Regions from separate parts of the Paraneptunicella aestuarii genome, predicted to be linked through region 1. Evidence: predicted binding sites of a transcription regulator. Region 1 holds the regulator's gene; the other holds the start of a gene.
What was found. The regulator FliA, encoded in region 1, starts transcription of late flagellar genes. The targets are predictions, from matches to a motif close to CTAAAGNTNNNNNNNNNNNNGCCGATA.
Positions count from the first base shown of each region.

Region 2: pomA (flagellar motor protein PomA) is a predicted target of FliA. The motif match lies at 6,596-6,622, and genes of this name have one in related genera.

Region 1 covers NZ_CP074570.1:4,089,191-4,101,744, reverse strand. Annotated here, with positions in the region: gene fliQ (flagellar biosynthesis protein FliQ) at 1-18, shown strand, start outside; gene fliR (flagellar biosynthetic protein FliR) at 25-804, shown strand; gene flhB (flagellar biosynthesis protein FlhB) at 817-1,941, shown strand; gene flhA (flagellar biosynthesis protein FlhA) at 2,122-4,221, shown strand; gene flhF (flagellar biosynthesis protein FlhF) at 4,247-5,653, shown strand; gene KIH87_RS15825 (MinD/ParA family protein) at 5,650-6,516, shown strand; gene KIH87_RS15820 (RNA polymerase sigma factor FliA) at 6,513-7,238, shown strand; gene cheY (chemotaxis response regulator CheY) at 7,285-7,668, shown strand; gene KIH87_RS15810 (protein phosphatase CheZ) at 7,704-8,450, shown strand; gene KIH87_RS15805 (chemotaxis protein CheA) at 8,464-10,710, shown strand; gene KIH87_RS15800 (protein-glutamate methylesterase/protein-glutamine glutaminase) at 11,103-12,206, shown strand; gene KIH87_RS15795 (ParA family protein) at 12,250-12,554, shown strand, end outside.
Region 2 covers NZ_CP074570.1:3,293,754-3,306,307, forward strand. Annotated here, with positions in the region: gene KIH87_RS12420 (M16 family metallopeptidase) at 1-392, opposite strand, end outside; gene KIH87_RS12425 (Hpt domain-containing protein) at 659-1,207, shown strand; gene KIH87_RS12430 (TIGR01621 family pseudouridine synthase) at 1,257-1,958, shown strand; gene KIH87_RS12435 (ketopantoate reductase family protein) at 2,057-2,989, shown strand; gene thiI (tRNA uracil 4-sulfurtransferase ThiI) at 2,976-4,469, opposite strand; gene KIH87_RS12445 (flagellar motor protein MotB) at 4,711-5,592, opposite strand; gene pomA (flagellar motor protein PomA) at 5,653-6,420, opposite strand; gene xseB (exodeoxyribonuclease VII small subunit) at 6,761-7,048, shown strand; gene ispA ((2E,6E)-farnesyl diphosphate synthase) at 7,078-7,959, shown strand; gene dxs (1-deoxy-D-xylulose-5-phosphate synthase) at 7,981-9,840, shown strand; gene KIH87_RS12470 (hypothetical protein) at 10,336-10,509, opposite strand.

The DNA of each region.
Region 1 (12,554 bases):
CCTCAGGTAGTTGGGTAATTCGACATGGATTTTGCGCTAAATACCATTAACCAGTTTTTGGCTGATTTGCTGCTGCCTTTTATGAGGATATCGGGCATGTTTGGCGCCATGATTGGTATTAGTGCTAAAACCATTCCGCCTCCTGTCAGAGCTTTATTTACTTTTGTTTTGACTTTGATGATTATGCCGGTTATCGATCCTGTGCCTGTGAAAGATTTAGTGAATGTTGGCACGTTTGTTTTGGTCGTTCAGCAACTGATTATCGGTATTGCCATTGGCTTTATCTCTACCATGGTCTTGAATACCTTTGTTTTGGCAGGACAAGTGGTTGCTATGCAGACAGGTTTGGGATTTGCGTCAATTGTGGATCCTGTAAACGGCATTAACGTTCCTGCGGTTGGTCAGTTCTATCTGATTTTAGCAACCTTGCTGTTTTGGGCGTTTGATGGTCACTTGACCATGATACGAATGATTGTTGCCAGCCTGGATGCATTCCCGGTTGCAAGTGGTTGGTGGACGCCGGATCAATTGCGCAGTATTGCAGAGTGGGGGGCGTGGATGTTTGTTTCTGCCCTGACAATTTCTCTTGCGCCTATAGTGTCTTTGTTGATTATTAACCTGGCATTTGGGGTAATGACGAAGGCTGCGCCACAACTGAATATTTTTACCATCGGTTTTTCTATCGCTCAAATTACCGGCCTGATCATTATTCTGGTGAATTTAAGTAACTTTACCGATCACTTTGAGATGCAGTGGGAAAGAGCTCAACTGTTAATGTGTAACCTTTTACGGGTCTGTACCTAGAGGAGTGGCTTAATGGCTGATACACATGATAAAACGGAGGAACCCACATCCAAGCGGTTAGAGGATGCGCGAAATAAGGGGCAAATTGCTCGCTCTCGCGAGCTGTCTACCGCATTGGTTCTGCTATTTAGTGCCATTACGCTTTTTATTTTAGGGCGGGATATCGGTATTGCCATGTATCGGATAATGGAGCGCATGTTTACGTTATCCAAGGATGAAACCTATGATTACAATCATATGTTTCAGGCGTGGGGATATGCTTTTTCTGAAATAGCGATACCTGTTATCAGTTATTTGTTGATTGTTGCCATTGCGGGTTTTTATGGAAGTATCGCGCTGGGCGGATACAACTGGAGCTGGCAATCAGCACAGCCCAAAATGAGTAAGTTGAACCCTATCAATGGCCTTAAACGCATGTTTGGCCCAAACGGCTTGGTTGAGTTGCTCAAGGCCATTGCCAAGTTTGTGATTGTGGCTTGTATTACGTATATGGTTTTGAGCTTCTTTCAAGATGAAGCGCTACATTTGGATATGGAGCTTTATCCTCGAAATATCTATCACGCATTAGAATTAATTGGTTGGAGCTTTATTATCATTTGTTGCGCCATGCTTCCTATTGCTGCTTTTGATGCCCCATATCAAAAATACAAGCATCATGAAGAAATGAAAATGACCAAACAGGAAGTTAAGGACGAGCGTAAAAATGCTGAAGGTGATCCGTTAGTTAAAAGCCGTATTCGTAGGTTGCAATTTCAGGCTGCGGCTCGTCGTATGATGCAGGAAGTGCCTAAAGCTGATGTTATTGTAACCAACCCGACGCACTATTCTGTGGCCATAAAATATGAAGACAATGGTAATCGAGCGCCAGTAGTGGTTGCCAAAGGTGTCGACGAATTGGCAATGCATATTCGGAAAATTGCCGATGCTCATCAAGTGCCTATTATTCAGTCTCCCATGTTGGCTCGTTCCATTTATTACACAACCGAAGTGGATGAGGAAATTCCTGAGAAGCTGTTTATGGCTGTTGCACAGGTATTGGCTTATGTCTTCCAGTTGAAGAAATTCAAGAAAGGAAGAGGGCGTCGACCCAAGCCTTTGTCGAAAGATCTTCCTATACCGCCAGAATTACGTCACTAATTTGCGCGAGTGCGTTTATTACATTAAAACGATATTAATTACATGCACATTGTGCCTGACTAATATTTCTTCACGCCTTATCTGATAAGCCTTTGGAGTTGTGTATTTAATTGATATCTGGAATTGGCAAGTAAATTGCTTTAACCAGACACTTGTCAATTTTTGTTAAGCACAACCTCTATGCAACTGGCTAATTACCTAAATAGAATTGATCCAAACCAGGTTAAGCAGATTACTCAGGGATTGGGTGCGCCGATTGTTCTTCTGGCGATCATGGGAATGGTTATCTTACCCATGCCAGCATTCCTGCTGGATATCCTGTTTAGTTTCAATATCGCGCTGTCTCTGGTCGTAATTTTGGTTTCTGTTTTTACCAAGAAGCCGGTCGAGTTTGGCTTATTCCCATTTATTCTGCTAATTGCAACGGTATTGAGATTGGCGCTGAATATCGCCTCTACCCGTGTTGTATTACTGGAAGGCCATGAAGGTGGTGATGCGGCTGGTAAAGTTATCCAAGCGTTCGGTGAGGTTGTTATTGGTGGTAACTTCGCTGTTGGTATTGTTGTATTTGCCATTTTGTTGATCATCAACTTTAAGGTTGTTACTGCTGGTGCGGGACGTATTTCAGAGGTGAGTGCACGTTTCACATTGGACGCCATGCCTGGTAAGCAGATGGCCATTGATGCCGATTTGAATGCTGGTTTTATTGATTCTGATGAAGCGCGTAAGCGTCGTGAAGAAATAACCGCAGAAGCGGATTTTTACGGTTCGATGGACGGTGCGTCAAAATTCGTAAAAGGTGATGCTGTCGCAGGTTTGTTCATTATGTTGATCAACGTAGTTGGCGGCCTGTTCATCGGCATGATCCAGCATGGTTTGGCATTTTCTGACGCGATTGAAATTTATACCTTGCTAACTATTGGTGACGGCTTGGTTGCACAAATCCCTTCACTATTATTGTCTGTTGCTACTGCGATTATCGTAACGCGTGAGAATGACACCCAGGAAATGGGTTCGGTCATGAAAGAGCAATTAGGTAATGAGCGTGCTTTATGGGTAACGGCAGGTATTTTGTTTGTGATGGGTATTGTACCGGGTATGCCTCATTTGGCGTTCCTTGGTTTTAGTGCTTTGGTTGCTGGTTATGCTTACTGGGATAAAAAGCAGGCTGCGAAAGCGGCAGCTGCTCCTGCTGTGACTGATAACTTACCTGAGAAATCTCATAAACCGGTTGAAGTAAAAGAGCTTAGCTGGGATGACGTACAACAGGTTGACACCATTGGTTTGGAAGTGGGCTATCGTTTAATTCCATTAGTCGATAAAGCGCAAGGTGGTGAATTGCTGCAACGTATTAAAGGCGTACGTAAGAAATTGTCGCAAGAGCTGGGCTTCCTTATTCCACCTGTACATATTCGCGATAACCTGGATTTAACCCCGAATACTTACAACATCTCTATGATGGGTGTTAGCGTAGGTGAAGCGGAAATTAGCCATGATGACGAGTTGGCGATTAATCCGGGACAAGTTTTTGGTAAGCTGGATGGCACACCGACTCATGATCCTGCCTTTGGATTGGATGCTGTCTGGATCCGTCCTGAGCAACGCGAACATGCTCAAACATTGGGTTATACCGTTGTGGATGCGGCTACTGTTGTGGCTACGCATTTAAGCCAGTTGTTAACGAATAACGCTTATCAGTTGTTGGGTTATGAAGAAGTACAGCAATTGTTGGATATGCTGGCCAAGAGCAATCCGAAACTGGTTGAAGGTTTAGTGCCTGACATTCTTCCTCTAAGTACCGTAGTGCGCGTATTGCAAACGCTATTGTATGAAGGTGTTCCGATCCGTGATTTACGTACCATTATTCAAACCTTGTCCGAGTATGGGCCTAAGAGCCAAGACCCTGATGTATTGGTGTCTGCAGTCCGTATCGCCCTGAAACGTTTGATTCTTCAAGAGGTTAATGGCGGCAATAAAGAGATACCTGTCATTACTTTGGCTCCAGAGTTGGAACAGATGTTGCATCAGTCGTTGCAAGCTGGGGGAGAAGATGGCGCTGGCATCGAACCTGGATTAGCTGAAAGGCTCCAGAGCTCAATATCAGAGGCTTCACAGCAACAAGAGCTAGAAGGTGAGCCTGCCATATTATTGACATCGGGCATGTTACGTCCGGTTCTCTCCCGATTCTTGAAACATAGTATCTCTGGATTGCATGTGTTGTCGTATCAAGAAGTTCCTGACGACAAGCAAATTAAGATTGTCAGCTCTATTGGGCAATAAGCTGACCAAAGTACGAAGGTGACGTATGAAAATTAGACGCTTTTATGGTAAAGACATGCGCGACGCTCTAAATCAGGTAAAAGAAGAGCTAGGTGGCGACGCCGTTATCATGTCAAATAAAAAAGTGGGTGATGGTATTGAGATTGTCGCAGCTTACGACAAAGAGCCAGCGCCAAAAATGGGTACGCCTAAGCCAGTTGCGTCTAATCCTATTCCTGAATTGGCTAAAGCGCCTGTCGCTCCTAAAGGAAAGCGTTCGCCTACATTAAGTGAAGTCATTGGCGAATCGGGCTCCGATAGTTTGAAAGCCTTGTTGGAAAAGCAATATAAAGCAACAGGCACTCAATCTGCTGATGCTGAAGTGCCTGAATTGAGAAATCAACGTGCTCCCTATCAGCCAGCAGCTGCAGCGAAAATGTCGGTAGCCACATCGAAAGAACCTGCAAGTAACGTCACGGCGATGTCTGCCCATACTAAACGTGATTTGCCACAAGAGCCTGTTAGCAACAGTGCGATGGATGATATTCGCCAGGAATTAAAATCTTTAAGAGATGTCTTGGAATTTCAGGTATCTGGTCTTATTAATCAGGAAAAGAAGCGTAGTCATCCTTTACAAGCCTATTTAACCTCTCGCTTGTTAGACATGGGAATTAACCGTGACTTGGCGGAAGAGGTTGTGTCCTATGCGCCTGAGAATTGTGATGAGCGTGAAGCCTGGTTGTTTATTCTTAAATTATTGGCTAACCGCTTGAAAACAGGCTCTAACGATATCCTTGAAAAAGGAGGTGTTGTTGCTTTGGTTGGCCCTACCGGTTGCGGTAAGACAACAACAATTGCGAAATTAGCTGCACAATTCGCACAAAAACATGGCGCAGATCAAGTGGCTATGGTAACAATTGACAGTTATCGTATTGCGGCATATGACCAACTGGCAACTTACGGCAAAATTCTGGGGTGTCCGGTTAAAAAAGCATCAAACGCACAAGAGTTATCAGATGTTTTGTATCAATTCCGTAATAAGAGATTAGTATTAATAGATACTGCAGGGTTTGGTCAAAGAGACACCAGATTAATCAAACAGTTAGAAGCATTGAGCAGTAAAACAAATGCTGATATTAATATGTATCTGGTGGTTCAGGCGAATACTCAAAGGCAAGTGCTTGAACAAACTTTTACAGCTTTTCAGCAAGATATGATGAAAGGTTGTATATTTACAAAGTTGGATGAATGTTACAGCCTTGGTGAAGCAGTAAGTGTTGCTATTCAGAAGCGGGTACCTGTGAGTTACCTGACTGATGGGCAGCGGGTTCCGGAAGATTTGAAGTTGGCAGAAGCAAAATATTTGGTATCGGCAGCAGCAAAGCTTTATAAAAAATACTGTTTACCGCATACTACGGCAGAACAATTTAAACAATCAGCAGTCGCAGTATGATCGAGGATCAAGCAAGCAGTTTGAGAAAAATGAACCAGCCTAGCTTAACTAAAGTTATTGCCGTTACAGGCGGAAAAGGGGGTGTTGGTAAAACTAACATTACCTTGAATACTGCTATTTCAATGGCTAAATTAGGTAAACGCGTATTGGTGTTAGATGCCGATTTGGGCTTAGCCAATGTCGATGTTATGCTGGGATTGCGTGTAGTGAAAAATCTTTCGCATGTTTTGTCTGGTGAATGTACTCTGGACGAAATTCTTGTAGAAGGCCCTCACGGAATTAAAATTGCGCCAGCAACGTCAGGTACACAGTCTATGACTGAATTGACGCCCGCAGAACATGCTGGCTTAATAAGGGCGTTTAGTGAATTACGTACACCTGTTGATGTACTTATTGTTGATACAGCGGCGGGTATTTCCGGCATGGTATTAAGCTTTGCCCGGGCATCGCAGGATGTGTTGGTTGTTGTTTGTAATGAACCAACATCCTTAACCGATGCATATGCATTAATGAAGTTATTAAATCGTGACCATGGTGTGTTTCGTTTTAAGATTGTTGCCAATATGGTGCGAAATGTACGAGAAGGTCAGGAGTTATTTGCTAAACTATCCAAAGTAACAAACCGATTTTTGGATGTGGCTCTGGAATTAGTTGCGACCATTCCTTATGATGAAAATATTCGCAAGGCGGTACGTAAGCAAAAAGCTATAGTGGAAGCGTTTCCCAATTCGCCAGCTTCTGTGGCAGTTATGAATTTGGCCAGAACAGCATTGACTTGGCCGATTCCTGCACAACCAGGAGGTCATTTGGAGTTTTTCCTGGAACAGTTGGTGAAACAACAGGCGGTAAGTGACCAAGCGTGAATAACAAAGCAGCGGCGTATCAACAATTAGATAATAAGCAGCAATTGGTCGAGCAACACGCACCATTAGTAAAGCGTATTGCTCACCATTTGATGGCTCGATTGCCAGCCAGTGTTCTTGTTGAAGACTTAATTCAGGCCGGCATGATTGGCTTATTGGAAGCTGCGCGTAACTTCGATGGAAGTAAAGGCGCCAGCTTTGAAACTTTCGCCGGGATACGAATTCGAGGCGCTATGCTTGATGATATTCGTAAAGGTGATTGGACACCTCGTTCCGTTCATAAAAATGGACGTGCCATAGCTGAAGCCATTCATGCTGTTGAGCGCGAAACCGGAGGCGATGCAAAAGATACTGATATCGCCGAGAAAATGGGCGTATCATTAGATGAATATCACCAAATGCTGCATGAAGTAAATTCAGGCAAAATGGTGGGAATTGAAGATTTGGGTGTCACGGAAGATGTATTAACAACGGAAAATAATAAAGGTAGTGATCGCCCTCTGGATGATTTAATGCAGGGGGAGTTCCAGAAGGCATTGGCAAATGCCATTACAACCTTGCCAGAGCGTGAAGCGATAGTACTTTCTTTGTATTATGACGAGGAACTGAACCTCAGAGAGATTGGTGAAGTATTGGAAGTCAGTGAATCTCGAGTCAGTCAAATACATAGTCAGGCAATGCTTAGACTTAAATCTCGTATGCAGGCTTGGCAAGCAGAATAAATAAGTACAATAATAGCTGTTGGTCTGGTCCTTTTTGGAGGCGGTTTTGGATAAAAATATGAAAATTCTTGTTGTTGACGACTTTTCGACAATGAGACGTATCATTAAAAACTTATTAAAAGACTTGGGTTTCACCAATGTGCAAGAAGCAGACGATGGAAGCACTGCTCTGCCGATGTTACAACAAGGCGATTTTGACTTTGTGGTAACAGATTGGAACATGCCTGGTATGCAAGGAATTGATTTGCTTCGTGCAATCAGAGCTGATGATAATTTGAAACATACTCCTGTTTTAATGGTGACAGCAGAAGCTAAGAAAGAACAGATTGTTGCAGCGGCTCAGGCTGGCGTGAATGGCTACGTTGTTAAACCATTTACAGCTGCGACCTTGAAAGAAAAGCTTGACAAAATTTTTGAGCGCTTGGGTTAGTTCCGGCTGAACCTGCAATACAGAGGTGAAGTCTTATGAGCTCCGCTACAAATGCACCTATGTCGTTAGACGACGCCAAACAATTAGTTGAGTTTTTGGAAGCTGGCGACAACGATGCCGCCACCGCCTTGTTGGAAGCGACTAAAATTCAGGATTCCATGGAATTGTTTGCGGAAGTCGGAAAATTGACACGCCAGTTGCACGATTCATTGAATAGTTTCAACATTGATTCTCGAATTGCTGACTTGGCGACAGAAGACATTCCCGATGCTCAGTCTCGTCTAAACTATGTTATTGAAACTACCGAGCAGGCAGCGAACCAAACCATGGATGCTGTTGAAAGTAGTATGCCCATTGCCGAGAAAATGTGCGCTGATATTAATGGTATTCTTCCCCAATGGAAGAAACTCATGTCTCGCCAATTGGAATTGGGTGAATTTAAAGCATTATGCCATAGTGTTGATAAGTTTCTGGAAGAGTCCAGTAATGACTCTTCCCAATTAACAGGCTTGCTAACTGAAGTGTTGATGGCTCAAGGCTATCAGGACTTAACCGGTCAGGTCATTCGCCGAGTTATTGAGTTGGTGAAGGAAGTTGAAGACAGCCTGGTTAACGTATTAAAAGTGTTCGGTGAGCCAGAGGTGAGTGAAACCTCTAAAAAAGAAAAGAGAGAGAAAGCAGCCCAATCTCCTGAAGGTCCTATTATTGACGCCGAAAGCCGAGATGATGTTGTGACTGGTCAGGATGATGTTGACGATCTTCTTTCAAGCTTGGGTTTCTAGGGGGAACTGATATATGTCGTTTGACTTGGACGAGGATATCCTTCAGGACTTTTTGGTCGAGGCCGGAGAGATTCTGGAGCAACTACAAGAACAACTCGTCGATCTGGAAAATAATCCCGAAGATTCAGATTTGTTGAATGCGATATTCCGTGGCTATCACACTGTAAAAGGTGGGGCGGGTTTCTTATCGCTGACTGAACTGGTAGATGTTTGTCACGGCGCAGAGAACGTTTTTGACGTAATGCGTAATGGACAGCGCAAGCTAACTCCTGAATTAATGGATGTCATTCTGCAGGCAACAGATGTTGTTGTTGAAATGTTCCAAAGTGTCAAATCCAGAGAGCCTTTACAACCCGCGTCTCCTGAATTGTTGGAAACCCTGCATAGATTGAGTCAACCTCAAAGCAAGGATGAAGAAGTTTCTGTTGCGCCAGAGCCTGCATCATCACCTATAGTTCCTGATGTTGATGATGACGATCTGGGGCTTGATTTATTTGGTGAAGATGATGACTCTTCTGATAGTCGTGATGGCGGTATTGACGAAATTTCCGAAGATGAATTTGAGAAACTATTAGACGAACTTCATGGACCTAACGGTGCCCCAGGTAAGGATGAAGAGGCTGGTAAAAAAGGCCCTTCCCCTAAAGGTCATGTCGATGAAGATATTACCGATGACGAATTCGAAGCGTTATTGGATCAATTACATGGTAAGGGCAAGTTCGGTTCCGAGGACGATGAGGCTCCTGAGCCAGTCAAAGTTAAACCTGCTCCTGTAGCGTCTTCCACTGGTGAAGACGAAGATATTACTGACGATGAATTTGAAGCTTTACTGGATCAACTTCATGGTCAAGGTAAAGGTCCAAGTGTCACAGCACCCTCTCAGCCTAAATCTGAGAAGCCTTCTGAAACCAAGCCCAAGGATAAGCCCGCAGCTCCTAAAGCTGAGCCTGTAAAAGCGCCTGAAAGTAAGTCAGAACCTGATAAAGTGAAGGCTACTCAAAGTATCGCCGCTGCTAGTCCAGCTGCATCAGCACCTGCTACTGGACCTAAGAAGGATGACAAGAAAGGCGCCGCGCCACCTCCTCAAGCTGAAACAACGGTTCGTGTAGACACCAAGCGCCTTGACCAGATTATGAATATGGTTGGTGAGCTGGTGTTGGTGCGTAACCGCCTGTTAAGCCTAGGTATTAATATTAATGACGAGAATATGGGCAAGGCCATTGCAAACCTGGATGTAGTTACCGGGGATTTGCAAGGAGCTGTCATGAAAACTCGTATGCAACCGATCAAGAAGGTATTTGGTCGTTTCCCTCGTGTTGTTCGAGATTTGGCTCGCAGCTTGAAGAAAGAAATTGTTCTTGAGCTGGAAGGTGAAGAAACCGATTTAGATAAAAACCTGGTCGAGGCATTGGCTGATCCATTGGTTCACCTGGTGCGTAACTCTGTTGACCACGGTATTGAAATGCCCGATGAGCGTGCTGCTTCCGGTAAGCCTCGTACCGGTACTGTCAAATTGGCGGCAGCTCAGGAAGGGGATCATATATTACTAACCATTGAAGATGATGGTAAGGGTATGGATCCTGAGAAATTAAAGAGTATTGCGATTGCTCGTGGCGTCTTAGACGTAGATGCAGCCGCTCGTATGTCTGATATTGAAGCGTTCAATTTGATTTTTGCCCCCGGCTTTTCGACCAAAACCGAGATATCCGATATCTCTGGTCGAGGCGTGGGTATGGATGTTGTTAAGACCAAAATTAATCAGTTAAACGGCTCGATCAATATCCATTCTCAAATGGGAGTGGGCACCAGACTTGAAATCAAGGTTCCACTCACACTGGCTATTTTGCCAACATTGATGATTATTGTCGGTGGACAAACCTTCGCGTTGCCATTGAGTTCAGTCAATGAAATTTTGAATGTCGATTTGAGCAAAACCAATACTGTTGACGGACAGCTAACCATGATTGTTCGTTCAAAAGCGATACCGCTATTCTACTTGCGAGAATGGTTGCGCCGTAAGCCTGGCACTATTGAACGTGCCAAAGGGCATGTTGTTGTTGTTCAAATGGGTACATTGCAAGTCGGTTTCGTTGTTGATGCTCTTATTGGACAGGAAGAAGTGGTTATTAAACCGCTTGATGAACTATTACAAGGTACTCCTGGCATGGCTGGTGCGACAATTACCAGTGACGGTGGAATTGCTTTGATATTGGATATACCAAGCTTATTGAAAAGGTACGCTAAAAAAGCCCTGAAATAAGGCTTGTTGGTTTACATACCTCGCATTTCCCGGCATGAATTTGTCGGGAAATACGTATGGTTCAGGGAGCTATTTTCTTAATGGTTCCAAGTAGTTGCAGTCAGGACTGTGAATGATGTCGCTAAACAGCAAGGGAACTGTAGGAACTCATTTTTGGTTTCATTCGAAGCTGAATTGCTATCTTCAATTTAAATTGTTTCCTTTGAGTTTAGTTGACTACACTTGAGATAGGGTTATCTCTAAATCTTGTATAAGAGCTCACAGTTGGCTGATGTCAAATTCGCAGTTGGGACTAGCCGGATTGAAAGATTATTCCCGTGTTTCCCTTAAAATGAATTATTCAGATACTCACATTGTTGCGAGTACCTTTTGAAAAATAAGAGATTTGTATAATGCCTTATAAGGTGTTGGTCGTTGATGATTCCACTTTCTTTCGAAGACGAGTTCGAGAGATTTTGGAGCAGGATCCAAAGTTAGAAGTTGTCGGTGAAGCTAAAAACGGTCAAGAAGCCGTTCAGATGGTGCGGGAGCTTGATCCTGACGTCATTACTATGGATGTTGAAATGCCGATAATGGATGGAATTACGGCTGTTAAGGAAATAATGAATCAACATCCGGTTCCCATCATTATGTTTTCCTCGCTGACCTACGAAGGTGCTCAAGCTACGTTAGATGCACTTGAAGCTGGAGCTTTGGACTTTCTGCCTAAAAAGTTTGAGGACATTGCCCGAGACCGTAAAGAAGTTATTGAACTGCTGCAATCGCGTGTCAGAGCTTTAGGTTTACGCAAAGGTACTATTGGTCGATTCAGGCGAGCGCCCGAGTTGGCATTTACTCCGGGCAAGACCAAGGCAACCCGAACATTCATTCGTTCTGACAGTTTGGCTGATACAGGACGAGATATTTTTTCCAGCCGCCATAAGCGTTATCAGCTGTTAGCGATTGGTACATCGACGGGTGGCCCAGTTGCCTTACAAACTATTTTGACTGAAATTCCTGCGACTTTTTCATATCCTATTATATTAGTGCAACACATGCCGGGTACGTTCACATCGGCATTTGCTGAGCGTTTGAACCAAATGTGTCAGATTAAAGTGAAAGAAGCTGCTGATGGTGATGTATTACGCCCGGGGGTTGCTTATCTTGCTCCTGGAGGAAAACAGATGTTGGTAAAAGGGACGCCTTCCAATCCCAGAATCAGCATTACGGATTCCAACATCCATGATAGTATGACGTACAAACCCAGCGTTGACCTGACTTTCGATTCTTTAGCGGATGTTTATGGTGGAGATGTCTTGGGTATTATACTGACTGGAATGGGGGCTGATGGACGAGAAGGGTGTCGAAAATTGAAGGATAAAGGAGCCAGGATTTGGGCTCAAGATGAGCAATCCTGTGTGGTTTATGGGATGCCCCAAGCTGTCGCCAAGGCTAATATTGCTGAGCGTAGCATAGCCTTGTCTGAAATGGCTGATTCCATTAAAAGAGAGATGTAATATCTCGGAATAATATTCTTAATTTAAGGTAGAAGGCAAATTTGTGATCATTTGGGCGGTTGCTAACCAAAAAGGGGGAGTTGGTAAAACCACTACCACGGTAACTTTGGGTGGCCTGTTGGCGCAAAGAGGTAAGCGCGTATTGCTTGTGGATACTGATCCTCACGCATCACTCAGCTATTATTTCGGTATTGATTCAGAAGAACTATCCAGTAGTGTATATGATGTCTTTTTATCGGGTGATTCATTAACTAAAGACAAAGTTCTGGATTGCCTATGCCCTACCAAGCTCGATTCTTTGTTTATTTTGCCCGCCACTATGGCTCTGGCTACACTTGATAGACAGAT
Region 2 (12,554 bases), 800 kb from region 1:
GAACCACCCGCTTCAGTAATAATATTGAAGTGCTGTTCATCAGCCACATTCTCAGAGCCCTGAAACATCATATGTTCAAAGAAATGAGCAAAGCCTGATTTCCCCGGCTCTTCACGGGCAGAGCCAACATGGTAGGTCACATCGACATGAACCAAAGGATCACTGTCATCCTTATGCAAAATCACTGTCAGACCATTGTCCAGGCGATAACGCTCATAAGGGATACCGACTTCGCCAGCTCTGGGTTGATGAATATCAACCAATTGCACGCCATCAGGAAGAGAACGGTTAACATTGGCCTGATAATCAGGACTTTGACAAGAAAAAAGTAATGGCAGCGCAATCAAAGCACCAACAAGCGGACGAGGAAGGGAAACTTTCACTATATTCATGCCCATTTATCTAATTGAGAAAGACTCACCTGATGCTCAGAAAGCGCTATCTGACGAATTTACTTTCTGGTTAAACCAAGGATCGACTGGCGGTTTTAACACGAGAACAAACACAATGAAAAGTAGCAAAATGTAAATGAATACAACGACTCACATTAACCTCTGGCTATTTTTACGCAAAGATGTGGATTATTGTCCATACTTAAAATGCTATGGTAAGCTGCAAGCGTTATTCATTTACCAGCATTCCGATAAGGGGCTTTATTTTGACAGATGACAATTCGCTCTTAAATCTGGAGTTTGGTCTCAGCCAGCTGAGTGGCAACAGAGACCTGTTATTCAAAATGTTCGACCGATTCGCTCAGGATTACAGCTCAATTTCTGATGAACTGTCAGGGCTGATCACTAACGGGAATTACACAGAAATAAGACACAAAGTCCACACAATTAAAGGCGTCTCGGGCAATTTGGGATTAAATGCGCTGTACAATGTCAGTAAGGTATTTGAAGACGCAGCCAAAGCCTCAGATCCCGATATCATCCGTTTTCTGGAACCCTTCAGTACAACCCTGAAAGATACCTTGCAAGCAATTGAAAACGCCAAAAATGGTGGTAACAGCGACTCTGGCAATAACAACGCAGGTAACGATGAAGGTATCGCTGAACTCAAACGCTTACTGGAACAAAATGAGTTTATCTCTGCCAACACGCTGAGCGAGTTATTAGCCAAAACCAGGTTAGATTCCGGGAAGAAAGATAAAATCAGTCAAGCTATTAACGATCTGGATTATCCAACCGCCCTCTCGTTATTGTAGACTTGCTCTGGATATCGCTTTTACCGTTAATCTTTAATTAAAATCAAATATGTCAATTCCCATTCCTGAAATTCAGGTGGTCTTTGATCACCCCGAATTTATCGTTATTAACAAACCCACTGGCATTAGCGTTCATCGTGAACCTCACCTTGATGAATCACAGCAGATGCCGAGCATTCTTGAGATTGTTCAACAACAGTTGAGCATACCTAACCTTTGGCTGGTTCATCGTCTGGACAAAGTCACTTCCGGTTTGCTCATATTAGCCAAAACTGAACAGGCGGCATCAGCCTTGTCACAGAAGTTTGCTCAGCGGGAAATACAAAAATACTATTTAGCCGTCAGTGACAAGAAACCCAAAAAGAAACAAGGCAGTATTATTGGTGACATGGAAAAAAGCAGAAATGGCCTGTGGAAGTTGTGTCATAGCAAACAATCCCCTGCCATCACTCGCTTTTTTAGCAAAGGATTGGGCGGTACTCGCCTGTTTATCCTGAAACTGGAAACAGGCAAAACCCATCAAATACGCGTCGCCCTAAAAAGTATAGGTAGCCCAATATTAGGCGATGTGGCTTATGCGGGTAGCCCATCAGACAGAACTTACCTGCACGCTTATATGCTGGCATTTAACTATCAGGATGAAGACATCTCTATCATTCAAGCCCCCACTCAAGGGGAACACTTTCTGACCCCGGAGTTTGAAACTCAGCTTTCAGATTATGCTCAACCACAAGAACTAAATTGGCCTTAGCCAGATGGGGCAAAGAATCATGAAAAGATCATTGGCAACACAGAGTAAGCGAGTATGATCACCCTATTCAGTCTCTCTCCCTGCTTGATATCATAACTATGCTTGGAATTCTCGGTAACGGTGCAATCGGCTCATTGCTAGCCAGCAAATGCCATGTGTTGGGGATAGAGCACCTGCTGCTTTGTCGCAACGCCTTGCCATCTCTAAGTTACGAATTAATAGTTCCAGATAGCGACAACCGGCAACGAGCGACTTACAAGCCAATAAGTATCACTGTAGAAGCGCTGAGCGAGAAACACACATTTCCCACGTTATCCATGCTTGCTGTAACAACCAAAGCCTATGACGTTGATGCAGCACTGGTTCAATGGCGACCTGTGATTTCACCAGAGACCATCCTGGTATTGATGAATAATGGTATGGGGCCTCATGAAACCGTTCCGAAGCTTTACCCTGAAAACCCTATCGCTGTGCTCACCGCTAGTTACGGCGCACTAAAACCAAGTAATGATCAGGTTAAAGAAACCGGACAGGGGCAAAGTGCAGGCGGTTGGATATCTCTTCCTTCAGAAAACATAGAAAAATACAGGCACGAACCCCCGGTACAAGCCCTGTTTAACAAGCTATTGCCTGTATGCCACTGGTATGAAGATGCTACCTTTCCTCTTTGGCAAAAATTAGCCATTAATGCCATTATCAATCCGCTTACAGCGGCTAATCAGGTAAAGAATGGGGAATTGCAGAAGCAAGAATACCAGGAACAAATTCATTTTCTGGTCAGTGAATTAATGCAAATCCTAAAACTGGAAAACCAGCCTTTTGAATATTCATCCTTGCTTACCAGCATTAATAACGTCATCACCGGCACGGCCGAAAATATATCGTCCATGTATCAAGACATTCGGCAACAGCGTAAAACGGAAATTGACTTTATTACTGGCTACCTGTTGCAAGTAGCCCGCAGACACGGGGTATCGCTACCCCATCATGAAAAACTGTACCAACAAATAAAAGGGATTAGCCTTCCTTAGATGGCTCATTTGCCACGCTCGGTTTAGCCGGCTGGTAAAGATGAGTGTTTTGGAATCCGCGCTCACGTAACAGCAAAGTGTGATACTTGCTCATCACGCCACGATCACAGTACAGATAATACTGCTTGCTCTGATCCAGCTCAGAGAAGACTCGCTCCAGCTTGTAAAAAGGTACATGTTTCACTTCAACAGTATCCAATTCCAATGGGCTAGCGTCCTCTTCTTCCGGAGAACGAATATCTAACACCACCGCATCTTGTGGCAGATCAGAAACCGCTTCAATGTCTTTTGCTTCCTGACCAAATACCTGGTTAATATTGCGAATATCCAACACATTGCTGGCACGAACCACTTGTTCGATCAGCTCCAGATTCAGCTTCTGCTCTTCTTCTATGGTCTTTTCCAGGCTGGCTTTAACATTAGGGCTGCGCGAAATAACACCACAATATTCAGGAATGGTTTCCGACAATTCTGCCGTACCTATTTCTCTGGCACGTTTGATAATGTCTGACTTATCCATACAGATAAGTGGACGCAACACCAACTTGTCTGTGACCTGATCGATAACATGCAAATTGGTTAGGGTTTGGCTGGCGACCTGCCCCACACATTCACCGGTTATCAGGGCTTTAATTTGCAGATTATCGGCGACGATAGAAGCCGCTCGCAGCATCATACGTTTAAGTACAACGCCCATATAGCCAGATTCACAGTTTTCTACAATGTCATTTACCACAGGAGCGAAATCCACCGAAATGAACTTCACACGGTGCGACATGCCGTATTTTTGCCACAGGTAATAACAAATCTGTCGAACGCCCAATTCGTGCTCTCGACCACCCAGATTGAAAAAGCAGTAGTGAGTTTTTGCACCGCGACGAATAAATTCAAAGCTGGCAACACTGGAGTCAAAGCCACCGGAAATCAAAGACAAGACATCTTCCTGAGTAGGCAGGGGCATGCCTCCCAACCCTTTGAACCTGTCTTCAATCAACAACAGCTTGTCTTTATCCACTTCCAACTGAATTTCGACATCTGGATTGTTCAAAGATACGCCGCCAGAGGGGAAGTTCTGATTTAAACCACCACCAACATAACGCGCCACATCAACCGACGTGAAATCATGTTTACCTCTGCGCTTAACTCTAACCACAAAACGTTTGTCTGCAATTCGAGGCCCCCAAACGGCGCTCACTTGCTGATAAATATCATCAAAATCCGTGTATTGGCTTTCTTTTACTTCAAGCACCTGTTCAATACCAGGAATATGCGCCAACGCCGAACGAACACGCTCAATATGATCGGGCTCTTGATTACGAGGACGTACTTCCAACTTGTCCCAGCTATTCTTAATAGCAGCATCCACATCACGATGTTTAAACACGACGCGAATATTAGATTCCAACAGGCGAGTAAAACGCTTTCTTACCGAAGCACTTTTAATCGTGATTTCAGGGTGTAGTTTAACGATAAATTTCATACAAATATGGGGAATGGAGCTCGACCAGGTCAAAAACCGAAACGCTCAACATACCCTCTTCCGATTTAGGGCTTAAAAACTGGGGCGGGATCATACCACCAATCCAATGATAGACCAGTGCTTGAGCAAAATTTAATAGTAATCCATTGAAGCTCCGCAACACCCAAAAACAACAAAGCCCCAATCAAGGGGCTTCATGGTTTTTTAGAATGCTGAACAAACTCGGTACAGGATAATACGCCTATTTATCATCCGGGATCACTGATATTGGATCAGAAAACTTGGGTTTACCCTGATTAATCGCAATCTCAACGCGCCGATTACGCAAGGCTGCATCGGGTTCTTCATGAGGAACAAGCGGCATGGTATCAGCCCGACCAACCACTTCCATACGCTGCTCGTTAAACTGTGGGACTGTACGCAGTACCTCAGCTACAGCAACAGCTCGCTGAGAAGATAAGTCCCAGTTAGAGGTGTACAACTCGTTGGAAATTTGCTGATTGTCACTATGACCAGAAATTTCGATATCGCCCGGCATATCAATCAATAATTGACCAATCTTACGAATAATAGGAACAAACTGAGGTTGCAAGAAAGCAGAACCTGCGGAAAACGCACCATTCTCACGAATTCGGATCGTAATTTGCTGACCCAAAGATTCCATTTCAATGGAGCCATCGAGAATTTGCTTTTCTAGTTGCTGAGCAACCTTCTTCATCTGTTCGGCAACCTGCTCTTCATTGGCAGCCTGAGCTTGTGAAGACGATGAATCCGTTGCTGTTTGGCTGGTTTGCCCGCCACGTTGTTGGCCTCGCTGCTTCTGACGCCCACCCGCACTGTCTTCATCCCCCGCCTGAAACTCCAACATCTGCTGAGTCATCTCAATCGTCTGCTGTTGAATATTTTCGATAGGAGTAGGATCTGGACGCCCGGGTCTGAACTCCATGGCAATAACACTGGTACCTTTGGGAATGTCTTTCACTTCAATTTTATTTTGCACACCAAAGGCGAACTTCATCGAGCCAGCAATCTGCTTAAACTTCAATACATCCATTTCAGAAAAAGCCAGCAACAGCACGAAGAAGCACATTAGCAACGACATTAAATCCGCAAAAGTCGCCATCCAGGCAGGCAACCCGGGAGGGGGGCATTTAGGACATTCTTGTGCTTCTTCAGACACGCCCTACTCCTCAGCCTCAGCACCCGTTTTGCGTTTATTGGCTTGCAGGTAATTCTTCAAAATACCTTCAATAACACGCGGGTTTTGCCCATCAGCGATACCGATAATACCATCCAGTACCAGTTGTTGATTCAATCGTTCTTCATCTGCACGATTGTTAAGTTTTACCGCAATAGGCAAACAAATAACGTTCGCAAAGAAAGCACCATATAGCGTTGTTAACAATGCCACCGCCATGGCAGGGCCTATAGCCTTTGGGTCATCCATGTTAGACAACATGGCAACCAAACCAATCAATGTACCAATCATACCCATTGCAGGTGCAATATCGCCCATGCCTTTAAAGATAGTGGCACCAAAAATATGACGCTCAGTCGTCATGGTAATGTCTTTCGATAAGGTAGAACGCACAACATCCAAATCGTGCCCATCCACCAGCATATCCACGCCTTTTTGCATGAAATCATTCTCAATTTCAGCTTCTTCCAATGCCAAAAAGCCCCCTTTACGAGCCGCATCAGCCATTTCAACGATTTTCTGGATCAAATCTTCCGGAGCTTCAATTTTAAACATGAAGGCTTTCCCGGCAATTTTACCGGCACTGAAGAATTGATTAAGCGTAAACTGGGAAAGTACAACGAAGATGGAACCACCAAATACGATCAATATAGATGGTATGTTGATAAACATTTCAACGTTACCACCAAGAATCATGGCCATGACCACGAACCCGATGGCACCAACCATACCTATCAAGGTTGCTAAATCCACACATTCCCCCTATTAAAAATCATACGTTCGAAGCGCTCTGTGAAATTTAAGCGAAATCAGCTTGTTAACATCAAGTCTAATGGAGTTTCACTATTTGTCACTGTCTAATTACGGCGATGCGACTCAAAAATAATACCTTATAAATTGCATCGGTATTTCCTTCTATTTTCGTTGTTATCGACAACCCAGTTATTTTCTATAGCGTTGAATAATGATCATCAGATGTCAATGAGTTAAAATAGCGGAAATATTACACCTCCTGCCCGTTGGCTACTTGATCCACTCATGTACCTCGGTTAATGTGCAGCATCATTTTTATGGAACCAAATAAATCTACCTTATGAGCAAGCCTAAAAAGCCAGACAGCCTGTCATTTGAAGAAGCCGTTGCCGAATTGGAAGACATCGTTGCCCGAATGGAACGTGGAGATCTTCCATTAGAAGAAGCGCTTGCTTCTTTCGAACGAGGCGTACAGCTTGCCAATCAAAGCCAGCAAAAACTACGACAAGCTGAACAGAAAGTGCAAATGCTGATTGAAAAGAGCGGTGAACAGCAACTTATCGATTTCGAGCCCCAACAGCAATCAGAGCAGCAAAATGAGCCCTATGATGGAGGCTTGGCTGAATAATGCCAAATGCCGTTAATGCTCAACATACCATGCCCTGGAAAGCATTCCAGGAGCAAGTCGCTGTTCGTATGGAAAGCTTGCTTACAGAACAAATTAACGCCCTTCCAGAACATCACTCCAACCTAAAAGCAGCCATGCAGCATAGTCTGTTAGCAGGTGGCAAACGAATGCGCCCATTTTTGGTTTACGCTGCTGGCGAAATACTTCACGTCGATAAAGCCAATCTGGATATGTGCGCCCTTGCCGTTGAATGCATTCACACCTATTCATTGATCCATGATGATTTGCCAGCAATGGACGACGATGATCTGCGACGAGGCAAGCCTACTTGCCATGTTGTTTATGGTGAAGCTAGCGCGATTCTCGCGGGTGATTCACTGCAAACACTGGCATTCGATATTCTGGCTAATTACCCTGCCCCAGCCACTCTTGAACGAGTAAAGCTGGTGAGCATTTTAAGTCGTGCCGCTGGCTACCAAGGCATGTGTGGCGGACAAGCTCTGGACTTGGCGGCAACGAACAAAACGGTTTCGTTATCCGCTTTACACCAAATCCACGAATTAAAAACCGGGGCACTCATTAAATCCTGCATAGAAATGGTATGCGCACTGGCGCATCTGAATGAACAGGAAACCGATTCTTTCAGCCAATATGCCCACGCTTTAGGCTTGGCATTTCAAGTACGCGATGACATTCTGGATGTCACATCCGACACTCAAACCCTTGGAAAACCTCAAGGTTCGGATCAAGACGCCAACAAAAGCACCTTCCCCAGCTTGATGGGTTTGGAACAAGCACAACAATATTTACAGGATCTACATCAACAAGCACTACACGCGCTAGATGCAATCCCGTACAATACCGAGCTCTTAAACGCCTTTAGCCATTATGTGGTGCAGCGCGAGCATTAATTTCCGGACATAATAATAAGCATGACCCTTGATTTAGCACACTATCCCTTGCTGAGCCTGGCAGAAACGCCAGAACAGCTACGCCGCATCCCTAAAGACAAGTTAAAAGCTCTTGCCAATGAGCTAAGGCAGTTTCTGTTGGCAAGTGTGAGCCAAAGTAGCGGGCATTTTGCTTCTGGCCTGGGAACCGTAGAACTCACGGTTGCATTACATTATGTGTACAACACGCCGTTTGACCGTTTAATTTGGGATGTGGGTCATCAAGCTTATCCCCATAAAATTCTGACTGGACGCCGAGACCGTATTACCACCATTCGCCAAAAAGGTGGTCTGCATCCTTTCCCCTGGCCACCTGAAAGCGAATACGACACCTTTGCGGTGGGTCACTCTTCGACGTCTATCAGCGCCGCGTTAGGCATGGCCGTTGCCGCAGAGAAAGAACGCAAAAGTCGAAAAGTCGTCGCAGTGATTGGTGATGGTGCCATGACAGCAGGTATGGCATTTGAAGCGTTAAATCATGGCGGCGATATGGACAAAGACATGCTGGTTGTATTGAACGACAACGAGATGTCAATTTCCGAAAACGTGGGAGCGCTGAACAGCCATTTGGCACGCTTGCTAACCGGCAGCTTTTTCAATTCCATTCGCGATGGCGGTAAAAAACTGCTTAGCAATGTTCCTCCTATCAAGGAATTTGCCAGCAAAGCCGAAGAGCACATTAAAGGCATGGTGGCTCCCGGTACTATTTTCGAAGAACTGGGCTTTAACTATGTTGGCCCCATTGATGGGCACGATGTTGACAGCCTGGTTGAAACTCTGGCCAACATGAGAGTGATGAGTGGCCCGAAACTGCTTCACGTCGTCACCAAAAAAGGTAAAGGCTACGAGCTGGCAGAAAAAGACCCTATCAAATTTCACGCAGTACCGAAGTTCAATCCAAAAGAACAAAAATTACCTAGTAGCAAAGGTAGTGCCCCCACATTTTCCAGCATTTTCGGCGACTGGATATGCGATATGGCACGAGAAGATCCCACTCTCATGGGCATCACACCCGCCATGCGCGAAGGCTCAGGGTTAGTGAAGTTTTCTCAGGAATTCCCTGAACGCTACTTCGACGTCGCTATTGCCGAACAGCACTCAGTCACCTTTGCAGCGGGTTTAGCCGTTGAAGGCTACAATCCTGTTGTTGCCATTTACTCAACTTTTTTACAACGCGCCTACGACCAGCTCATTCACGATGTCGCACTGCAAAACCTCCCGGTTTTGTTTGCCATTGACCGTGCCGGTATTGTTGGTGCAGATGGCCCAACTCATCAGGGCGCCTTTGATATCAGTTACATGCGTTGTATTCCCAATATGACCATCATGACACCGTCAGATGAACAGGAATGCCGTAATATGCTTTATACCGGGCATAAAATGAATTCGCCCGCCGCCGTGCGTTACCCTCGCGGTTCCGGTAATGGCGAACCAGTAGAAGAAGCCATGCAAGCGCTGGAAATTGGTAAGGCCAAGTTGATTAAACAAGGTAGCAAAATCGCTATTCTCAACTTTGGCACACTCATGCCATACGCAAAACAAGCCGCAGAAGATCTTGGCGCAACGCTGGTGGATATGCGCTTTGTGAAGCCTCTGGATACGGACATGATCGACCAGCTAGCATCTTCTCACGAACTGCTGTTAACCCTGGAAGATAATGCCATTGCCGGTGGCGCGGGTAGTGCCGTAGCAGAATACGTACTTAGCAAGCAATATGATGTGAAAATCACCCTTCTTGGCTTGCCGGATGAATTCATTATGCAAGGAACTCAGGAAGAAATGTACGCTGAATTAGGGCTCGATACCGCTGGCATCAAAGCCAGAATTAGCAGCCTTGTTTAATTACTCATAAACATTCCGAGGTAGTAGTTAAAAGCAACTACTACCTTCCTTCCACGCTACAAAAACGCGGAATCTGTTTAAACAACAGCGTCAAACCGAGCCAGAACTGTTTAAAAAACAGCGTCAACCTGAACACGTTTCAGGTTCTTTTCAATAACTCAATGATTTAAAAAACGGATGATTCACTGGATGCCACATCAAGTGTGGTATGGAGTTTGAAGAATGGTCTGTTCCCCCTCGGTTAACCCCGAGCATCGCAAGAATATTAAAAGCAATTCATCAGGGATGATGAATTAGGGCTGCTCGGTGCATGGATGCACCGTGAGACCGGCTTTTAATATTCGAGAAGCACAGGAATAGGGTAACCGTTGGGGCTGATTTCTTTTGGTTACTTTTCTTGTTCAGCTGACTATTTATTAATTTGGGAAAAGTAACTGGCGCGTCCGAAGGACGTGTCATACAAGAAACCCAAAGAAATAACAAAAGCATACTGACCTAAGAGCTCTGCAACGGAGCAGGACGAAATAAGTTTTGCTTGCCGTTTGTTTCACGGGCACTCTGCCCTGAACAGTCCATCGTCATAGCGGCCTCCGAGCCGCTATCCAGAGAATCAACAACAGTTGTGTCTGCTACAACCTTGCTAACTCCAACCATGTTTATTCGTCCCATCCATGGGACTCACCCCTTCGGGGCCATGCTAAAGCATGTTCAAAAACGCTCCAGGCGTTTTTGTCACGGGCACTCTGCCCTGAACAGTCCATCGTCATAGCGGCCTCCGAGCCGGAATCCAGAGAATCAACAACAGTTGTGTCTGTTACAACCTTGCTAACTCCAACCATGTTTATTCGCGCTTTCCTTGGATACAACTTTCATTGAAGCGACAACAAGTTTACGGTTGCTTAACCCATCCGTGGTGCTTGGTTCCAGCCGCGACTTCCTGTCGCGTCGTTCGTTCCTTTTATCGTGATTACCTATCACGATAAATCTGCTAACGCAGACCGGAGCCTCACCCCCATCGGGGCTAGCCTTCGGCTATTCACCAAGATTTGTTGGAACAAATCAGAACAGCGTTAGCTGTCTTGCGAAGCAAGTGGAGCACATGGATGTGCGACATAAATTGCTCCCGGCAATTTTGTCACGGGCACTCTGCCCTAAGAGCTCTGCAACAGAGTTTCTTCTAGCAGTGCTAGAATGGTATTTAGCGTTTCACGGGCACTCTGCCCTAATCATCGCTCTTATCAGCAACACACCAGATTCAACAGGTGCTTGTCTGGAAGTCATCACCACATTCAACCATGTTTATTCGCGCTTTCCCTGCGCTCACCCCTTCGGGGCTAGCCTTCGGCTATTCAAAATTGCTCCCGGCAATTTTGTCACGGGCACTCTGCCCTAAGAGCTCTGCAACGCCTCTCTTTATCATATTGGCCTTGTTTCTTATCTAGTTTCACGGGCACTCTGCCCTAAGAGCTCTGCAACCAACTAAACGAAATTCTACTCTTGCAAAAGAGAGAGGTTTCACGGGCACTCTGCCCTGAACAGTCCATCGTCATAGCGGCCTCCGAGCCGGAATCCAGAGAATCAACAACAGTTGTGTCTGTTACAACCTTGCTAACTCCAACCATGTTTATTCGTCCCATCCATGGGACTCACCCCTTCGGGGCCATGCTAAAGCATGTTCAAAAACGCTCCAGGCGTTTTTGTCACGGGCACTCTGCCCTGAACAGTCCATCGTCATAGCGGCCTCCGAGCCGGAATCCAGAGAATCAACAACAGTTGTGTCTGTTACAACCTTGCTAACTCCAACCATGTTTATTCGTCCCATCCACGGGACTCACCCCTTCGGGGCTAGCCTTCGGCTATTCACCAAGATTTGTTGGAACAAATCAGAACAGCTTTAGCTGGCTTGCGAAGCAAGTGGAGCACATGGATGTGCGACATAAAATGCTCCCGGCAATTTTGTCACGGGCACTCTGCCCTAAGAGCTCTGCAACGCCTCTCTTTATCATATTGGCCTTGTTTCTTATCTAGTTTCACGGGCACTCTGCCCTAAGAGCTCTGCAACCAACTAAACGAAATTCTACTCTTGCAAAAGAGAGAGGTTTCACGGGCACTCTGCCCTGAACAGTCCATCGTCATAGCGGCCTCCGAGCCGGAATCCAGAGAATCAACAACAGTTGTGTCTGTTACAACCTTGCTAACTCCAACCATGTTTATTCGTCCCATCCATGGGACTCACCCCTTCGGGGCCATGCTAAAGCATGTTCAAAAACGCTCCAGGCGTTTTTGTCACGGGCACTCTGCCCTGAACAGTCCATCGTCATAGCGGCCTCCGAGCCGGAATCCAGAGAATCAACAACAGTTGTGTCTGTTACAACCTTGCTAACTCCAACCATGTTTATTCGTCCCATCCACGGGACTCACCCCTTCGGGGCTAGCCTTCGGCTATTCACCAAGATTTGTTGGAACAAATCAGAACAGCTTTAGCTGGCTTGCGAAGCAAGTGGAGCACATGGAAGTGCGACATAAATTGCTCCCGGCAATTTTGTCACGGGCACTCTGCCCTAAGAGCTCTGCAACAGGGGTGGAATGTGTGATTAATGACGAGGTTAGAAGTTTCACGGGCACTTTGCCCTAAGAGCTCTGCAACGTTGATTCCAATTCCCCTATTATTGGTCTATTGAGTTTCACGGGCACTTTGCCCTAAGAGCTCTGCA